2 regions of the Buttiauxella sp. WJP83 genome follow, and region 2 is predicted to be linked to the other one. Evidence: predicted binding sites of a transcription regulator. Region 2 holds the regulator's gene; the other holds the start of a gene.
What was found. The regulator PhoB, encoded in region 2, activates phosphate uptake and scavenging genes when phosphate is short. The targets are predictions, from matches to a motif close to CTGTCATAAAACTGNCNNAT.
Positions count from the first base shown of each region.

Region 1 (4,348 bases), 1.4 Mb from region 2:
ATCGTATGAATCAAGCGGCATCAACGCGTCACTCGAACTGGGATATACGCACAAACTGGGTGAATATAGCGGTAGCCAGGGTTCTGTGAATGAATGGTTTATTCAACCGCAGGCCCAGGCAATCTGGATGGGGGTGACCGCAGATGACCATCAGGAAAGTAACGGGACGAAGGTGAGCGCTTTGGGAGAGGATAATATCCAGACGCGTCTGGGCGTTCGCACTTACCTCAAAGGACACAACAAAATGGATGCTGGCAAAAATCGCAGCTTCCAACCCTTTGTGGAAGCGAACTGGATCCACAACACTCATGATTTCGGAACGCGTATGGATGGTATAAATATTTCCCAGGCGGGCGCACGTAATGTTGGTGAATTGAAAACCGGTGTTGAAGGTCAATTGAATACTCATCTGAACGTATGGGGAAATGTTGGCGTGCAGATCGGCGATAAAGGATACAGTGATACATCAGCCATGATTGGTGCGAAGTATAGTTTCTAACTGATCCCAGTTATGTGACTCGTCGCTGATAGACTCACTGACCATGAACAAAGGGGTACATGTTAAACATGTACCCCTTTTAGTTAAAAGTCAGGGTCAACTCTATATTGGCCCGTTAATCCACTTACTTTAGGATTTCAATATCTGCCAGGCTGTTATAAGGAATAATTGACTCGCCATCATAAATGGACACATTCTCATCTGAATGTTCTATGGGTGATAAGGGCTTTATTTTATTTGAGCTAAATCCGGCCAGCCATTCAAAAATCGCCATAAAGTTATTTGCGCTCAGGTAATTATAATATGTGTTGTGCGTAAGTATGTCGCTGGCAATGATAAAGAATGGGGCGTTGTAATTTTGTTTGAATTCTCTGCCATGCAGAACAGAACGGGTATCCGTACCAAACAGAATGTACTGTACGTCCTGGCCAAAGATTAAATGACGTGATTTCTGTCTGACCGTCAAACCATGATCCGAGAAATACACCAGAGAGTAACTCTCTCCTTTATTCTTCAGGATTGACACTGCACGTTCGATAAAGCTATCTAGTTTTTGAATACTTGCCAGATAACAGTTTATTTCATTGTTGTTTTTAACGTTGAAGTTGACCGGGTAACCATTCAATCTTTCACACGGATCAGGATGGGAGCCTATCATGTGAATAAATATCACTTTTTGACCGCTTTCATTGTCTACAATTTGTTCCAGGCTATTCAACAGCTGCATATCATCGGCATTGTTAGAATCATAATCTCCTTTTTTTAAGAAAGTTTTATGTTGCGCATACTCTGCAATAACGGTCGATAGCGTATCATACTCACCAATATACCCCTGATTGGAAATCCAAAAAGTATTGAAATCAGCTTTATTCGCTAAAGCGACGACATTGTTTTTAATGTCAGTATCTTCACCATTGCTCATGGCCATTGTTCTTGGCAGGGAAAGATAGGTGTCAGGTGCCGCAGAAATATAATTCGCGAAGAAATAGCCAGGTGCATTTTTTAGCCATGGAGTAGTATCATGTTGATAGCCATATAATGACATATAATCTCGACCAGCACTTTCACCTACAACAACAACGATATTTTTATATTTTTTACTACTGGCAGAAGTCGTAAAATCATCAGGGATATTCTTTTGCGATTCAAGGGACTTTAATTCTGCCGTGTACTGGTTGCTATAGCCAATAGTAGATACTAACATTCTGGCTGGAATTGATTTGATATTAATAATGCAAAACAATATAAGGTAAATAACACTTGATTTTTTACTAAAACCTTTCCCTTTAATCACATATAAAATCAAAAAAAAGACAGTGATAGAAAACATCAGCAAAGCAGTCGAGCTGACGCCTTTGATAAATTCAGTCATTTCACCTTTATTGGTTTGATACGCGGAAGCAATATAACCAAAGCTTATCTGCCCAAAATCATGTCCTATAGGAATGTACAAGCAAATAATGAAAAATGAAATTATTGTAAGGTAGAATGCGATTTTATTTTTTCTTGCAATGCATAATGATATAAATGTCAGCGCCATATTTAAGGGTTTTTCGTACCCGGTATTTAGCGGTATGAGTATTGATAAAATCAATGCCGGGATAACCCATCCTAAGTTATCCTTTAATATAGTAAACATTTCTCGTTTGTTATATTTATATAGCCATGACGGTTTATACATTTATCATCAACTTATTCTAAGATGCATCGTTGTTGGTGACCACCATCAACAACATGCAGAGATAGCTGCCTGTTGGTGCGGATGTGCTGTTTATTGATTCAAATGTTAGTGTCAATTGGATGTGCTGCGGCGGCTATTTTTCTGTTTTATGATCCATGTCAATATAAATCATGTAAATTCAGGGGAGGGGGCCACTTTATTAGTGGCCATGTTTCTTCGCATAATGACACACAACCTGGTTGTGCAATTCGGTGGATTCTGTACGTTAAAGTAGAATTTATGGAACATCTGTTCGGAATATACAGATGTTCCCTTACGGCATCACAGCAATCATTGTCAGTCGCAGAGATCAAGGACATCGCTCACGATTACGTCCGGGCTACAGAATGCGGCGTTAATTAGAACTCATATGCTACGCCTAAATAACCGCTGACTTCGTTTTTCACATCGCTTGCAATCAGGGTATTCACTTTCGCGGTGGCGCTTAAATTCTTGGTAAAGCTAACATTCAGGCCGGTGCCGATGTTGCCGCCGTTCAGGTTTTGGCCGTCAAAGCTGTAATCGCTTGTCTTGAATTGCGTATCCTCAGAGAAGCGCCCCACGTAAGAAGCCTCAACATAAGGGCGCAGTGTCTGGCCGCCTTTCAGGGTGAACGTTTTACCCGCTTTCGCGCCGCCACCTGCAAAGCCTGCTTTGTATTTACCGTCCGCAACGTGGCTGTAACCGTCGCTGTATCCATCGGTTTTAGTCTGGCTGTAACCCAATACGCTATAAGGCTGGATCCACCAGTCGTTAGTAAGATTCACCTGTGCGCCGAGCCGAGCCTGCCATAACCATGACTGACCATCATAATCACTGCCCGCGCTCAACTTGCCATCTTTGCCGCTGGCTGAATAGCTCATATCGCCATAGGTTGCGGTAGTGTCTGCAAACAGGTGCCAGTTTTTACCCTCTGGTTGATTCTGCGTCCAGCCCGCATAGAGGCTGTAATAATTGCCTTTAATGTCGTTGCTACTGTCGCTGCTGGTTACATCCAGATCATTATGGAGATAACCCAGACCCGCACCTATCGCCAGCGTATCACCGTTGGAGAGTAAGAAAGCAGTATCCGCGCCCAACTGGAAGCCGGAAATATCATTGCTATATTCCGTAGCGCCAGCAGTGCGATCCCCGCCTGAATAGATACCGTCTAACCATACATTGCTGGCGCTGGTCTGTGCGCCGTTTTCGGCCATATGACGGGCGTCTAAATGCTGCGTGATGCTGTTGGCGATGTGGTGAATCATTTCATCAGAGGCTAACAAACCCGCCTGCGCAGCCTGCAAATCAGCGGCAATTGCTGGCGTTTTTGGTGCCGGTGCCGGTGGTGTTGGTTCCGGTGGTGCTGGTGGCTCCGGCGGTGAAGGTGGTTTAAGTGGCGTCGGTGGCATTTCATTAGCATCAAAAACAATGCTGTAATAGCCTGTTTTTGCTGGATCTGTCGTAACGGTATAGCCGATGCGATCAAGTACGTAGGAACCGGTGCGCACCGTGTCCGCAATATAACGGCCATTAATGCTATTAGCGATTGCGACTTGTTCGCCCTCATTAAAGAAGAAATAAGAGGCTTTACCGGTGTTAACCAGTGACGGATCAACATAATTAATATTAAAGTCTACATGATCAAAACCGGTGATTTTCTGGGATGTCTCGGCAGTTTCACCGCCAATCATAGCGCCGTTATTAACATTCACCGTCAAAGAATCATCAGTATTAACCCCGTTGACCACGGCAGAAGTAATATTATTTCTGTAAGTCCCGTTTGACAGGTTTATTGTTGAACTGGTTACGGTATCAGCATTTGTATACGCCCCCATTGTAACAGCACCCGTTACCGTTGCGTTGTCAAGATTTAAAGTATTATTTATGCCTTGTTCTGTTATATTTCCCGTTAAAAAAGTGCCATTATTCAGGGTGATAATGTTAATTCCTTTGCCCATATACCCCAAAGATACGACATTACCTAATAACTCAGTATTGGAGATATCTACTTCGGAAATTCCTCCGACAACCGCAGCGCCTGCAGCTATTATAGGAATATCGGATGGTAAGTCTTTTTGACCCATCCCTAGTGAACTATTATTCACTTTTAAAATAAGATTACCACCAAATACAGTCACAGGACGATT
Region 1 covers NZ_CP110080.1:2,323,446-2,327,793, reverse strand. Annotated here, with positions in the region: gene OH773_RS10830 (autotransporter outer membrane beta-barrel domain-containing protein) at 1-499, shown strand, start outside; gene OH773_RS10825 (phosphoethanolamine transferase) at 624-2,180, opposite strand; gene OH773_RS10820 (autotransporter family protein) at 2,579-4,348, opposite strand, start outside.
Region 1: OH773_RS10825 (phosphoethanolamine transferase) is a predicted target of PhoB. The motif match lies at 2,316-2,335, and genes of this name have one in related genera.

Region 2 (4,348 bases):
GGCAGTTCACCCGTGCCGACCAGTGGCGCAATCCCCACTTCGAAGGAAACGGTAGCCGTACGCGGTGTCGCAAACAGCGGGCCAACAGCCAGGTAGCAAATCGTCGCCAACAGCACACCGGCACGACGGCCAATCGGTGAGCTCAGGCTATCAATGCCACCGCCTACACGAGCAATGGCGACGATAGTCAGAACCGGGAGACCGACTGCGGTCACCAGGAAGCCTAGTGACGCTATCCAGACGTGTTCACCCGCCTGTAACCCCACCATGGGTGGAAAAATGATATTGCCTGCACCGACAAACAACGCAAAGGTCATAAAGCCCAGCGCGAGGATGTCTCGAGATTTCAAATGATGGGTCATAAATATTTGCAGCCTGTGGATGTGTGGTGTTGAAAGTATTCAAATTTTTATGCCACTAACTCGGCATAAAAGCGGTGATCGGTGGAGACGACAGCGAAAAATCCTTTCCGGGATCGGTGGCGAAGAATAGTTGTTTGAATTACCACTCAAATCCAGTCGGTCTACTAATCACAGGGGCGCAATTAAAACGCTTATAGCGTATGAAGGCAAGAAGGGATCCTAAAACCAGATTGATCTCCTTAAATTAGACTTAAAGTCAGTATATTTGTTTATCCGTTAGAAAGTAGTATGGTTTATTGTGTGGTTAAATTATAACCGATTAAGCGTTTTTGATTTACAAGTGAACAAAAAAAACACAGGCCAGTATACTGGCCTGTGTTTTTTTTGACACAGAAGCATTCAGCTACTCTGTCTGCACTTCTTTTTCGCTAACGATTAACCGCTCAGGCAGCACAAAGGAAAATGTCGAACCTTTGCCCGGCTGGCTTTCGATATTCAGACGCGCATCGTGATGGCTTAAAGCATGTTTCACTATTGCCAGTCCCAACCCACTACCGCCGGTTTGCCGCGAACGCGCCTTATCCACGCGATAGAAGCGCTCGGTGAGGCGTGGAATATGTTCCGCTGAAATACCCGGCCCGCTGTCCGTCACGCTAAAGCACGCGCCGCCTGCCACCCGCTTCCAGCCCACTGTAATGTGCGTCCCTTCCGGCGTATGGTTTACCGCGTTATACACCAGGTTTGAAATCGCGCTACGCAGCTGTTCATCGTTACCGAACACTTTTAGCGAGGGATCAATATCGAATTGCAGTGTCTGTCTTTGCTGGCTGAGAGTTTGCGCTTCTCTCTCTACCACCCGCAACATCAGTGGCACATCAATCTTTTCATTGAGTACCATGGCCGGAGCCGCTTCGATTTTTGACAGCGTCAAAAGTTGTTTCACTAACCCTTCCATGCGCGAAGTTTGCTCGCGCATGGTGCCAAGCGCTTTCTCACGCAGCGGCCCTTCAAGCGCTTGATCCTGCATCATCTCCAGATAACCTTGCAGCACCGTTAACGGTGTACGAAGTTCATGGCTTACGTTGGCAAAGAAGTTACGTCGCGCCCCTTCTAGTTGGTGCATCTGAGTGACATCGCGCGCGACCAGCAGCCACTGTTCGTCGCTGTAAGGCATAACACGAAATTCAAGATGACGACCATTGTTGAGCACCAGCGTCAATGGCCGGGAGAAATCTTTTTGCGTCAAATAGCGGGTAAATTCCGGATAACGCAGCAGGTTTAGGATGTTCTGCCCATTATCATCCGGCCAGCGTAGCCCCAGCAGTTGTTGAGCCAGTCCGTTACACCAAAAAATTGTCCCTTCTTCCGTCGTCAGTACGACGGCATCTGGCAATGATTCCGCACCGCTACGAAAGCGTTTGATCAAATTGCCTAGCTCTTTGCGACGCTTTTTATTGCGTAACTGCATTTGGTGAAGGCCGTATAACAACGGATCCCAACTTCCGCGACCGGGAGGAGGCGTCATGCTGCGATCCACCCACAGCCACCACGACAAACGCAGCAAATTCCAGAAATGCCAAACCAGCAGTCCAGTGACTGCCAGTAATAAAAACCAAGGTAAATAGCCAAAAATCAGGCCCAAAATGATGGCGGGTATACAACAGAGCACCAGCTCCATCACCAGCCTTTTCCATGACAACCGTTCCAGCACGCGTCACTCTCCTGCTAAGGGGTTAAAAGCGGGTTGAGAACCGATAACCCGTACCGCGTACTGTTTGTACCATTCTGTCATGTCCACTGTGTTCGAGCGCTTTGCGTAACCGCCGGATATGGACGTCCACAGTTCGGTCTTCGACATAAACATTGGTGCCCCATACATGATTAAGCAACTGTTCACGGCTATAGACCCGTTCCGGGTGCGTCATAAAGAAGTGTAACAACTTAAATTCCGTCGGGCCCATATCCAAAGGATTTTCACCGGTCATCACGCGATGTGACGACGGGTCAAGGCTTAGCCCGTGCATTTCAATCACCTCTTCCACCGCCATTGGGGAGATTCGGCGCATGACAGCTTTAATACGAGCTACCAACTCCTTGGGTGAAAACGGTTTGGTAATGTAGTCATCGGCCCCGACTTCAAGGCCACGCACGCGATCTTCTTCTTCACCGCGCGCCGTCAGCATCATCACGGGGATTTCACGCGTCAATGCCTCACGTTTCAAATGCTTGATAAACTGAATACCTGAGCCGCCTGGTAACATCCAGTCCAGTAAAATCAGGTCCGGGAAAGGTTCAATAAGCAGATTCACTGCACTGTCATAATCTTCCGCTTCTACAGGCTGAAAACCGTTTTGCTCGAGCACAAAACTCACCATCTCACGGATTGGAGCTTCATCTTCTACGACTAAAATACGCTTCGCCATGATTCGCCCTGCTAAAGGAAGATACCCAAAGGTGTAATTGTTGTTTCAATGCGGCGCCATTATGCGTCAGATTTATGACAGATTTATGAAATACATGACTGTTTGATGACTCATCATTTTGATTTATGACACAGACAGATATGACGTTTTTCGCCTCACCCCTTTATAATCGAGACTTCGCTTTTAAGCCACTGGATAGGTTATGCGCATTATTCACACATCAGACTGGCATCTTGGTCAAAATTTTTATACCAAAAGCCGCGGTCCAGAGCACCAGGCATTTCTTGAATGGTTGCTCAATACCGCAGTCGTTCATGATGTGGATGCGATTATTGTCGCAGGGGATATTTTCGATACTGGCTCGCCGCCGAGCTACGCCCGTGAACTGTATAACCGATTTGTGGTGCAGCTTCAGGCAACCGGATGTTCCCTGGTGGTTCTGGCGGGGAATCACGATTCTGTTGCAACACTTAACGAATCGCGAGAATTAATGGCGTGCCTTAACACTTATGTCATCGCCAGCGCCCGTCACGATGCCAGCCAACAAGCTATGGTGCTCAATAAGAAAGATGGCAAGCCGGGGGCAATTCTGTGCCCCATCCCCTTTCTGCGTCCACGCGATATTCAAAACAGCCAGGCGGGTTTATCCGGCCACGAAAAGCAGCGTTCATTAATGGAGTCCATTAGCGAACATTATCAGCAGTGTTTCCGCGCGGCGTGTGATTTACGTGCGGATGCGAAGCTGCCGATTATCGCCACCGGGCATTTAACCACGGTGGGTGTGACGAAAACGGATGCGGTGCGCGACATTTATATTGGCACGCTAGACGCCTTCCCGGCGCAGCATTTCCCGCATGCGGATTACATCGCCCTGGGACATATTCATCGCGCACAATTAATTGGTGGCACCGAACATATCCGCTACAGCGGCTCGCCAATACCGTTGAGTTTTGACGAAACCGGTAAGGTCAAAAGCGTTTATCTGGTTGAGTTTGCAGAAGGTAAATTGAGTGAGGTTACCCCACTTCCGGTCCCTGTTAGCCAGCCTTTAGCGGTGATCAAAGGTTCATTGGGCGAAATTGAACAGCAGCTTGCTCAATGGCGCGATGCCCCCGCAGACCCCAAAGTCTGGTTGGACATCGAAATCGCCACCGACGAATATCTGCATGATATGCAGCGCCATATTCAGCAACTGACTGAAACACTGCCAGTTGAAGTCGTTTTGCTGCGCCGTAGCCGTGAGCAGCGCGAGCGTGTCATTGCTCAACAACACAAAGAAACACTGAGCGAACTGACGGTAGAAGATGTTTTTGAGCGCCGTCTGGTTCAGGAAGAGACGACAGAGGAACGCGCACAGCGTTTACGCACTCTATTTGCCCAAACCGTGGCAAGTCTGCATGACGCGGAGGAACAGGCATGAAAATCCTCAGCCTGCGGTTAAAAAATCTAAACTCCCTGAAAGGGGAATGGAAAATTGATTTCACCCGCGAGCCTTTCGCCAGCAATGGTTTGTTCGCAATAACCGGGCCGACAGGGGCCGGAAAAACAACACTGCTGGATGCT
Region 2 covers NZ_CP110080.1:3,690,874-3,695,221, forward strand. Annotated here, with positions in the region: gene brnQ (branched-chain amino acid transporter carrier protein BrnQ) at 1-362, opposite strand, end outside; gene phoR (phosphate regulon sensor histidine kinase PhoR) at 766-2,073, opposite strand; gene phoB (phosphate response regulator transcription factor PhoB) at 2,096-2,785, opposite strand; gene sbcD (exonuclease subunit SbcD) at 2,988-4,205, shown strand; gene sbcC (exonuclease subunit SbcC) at 4,202-4,348, shown strand, end outside.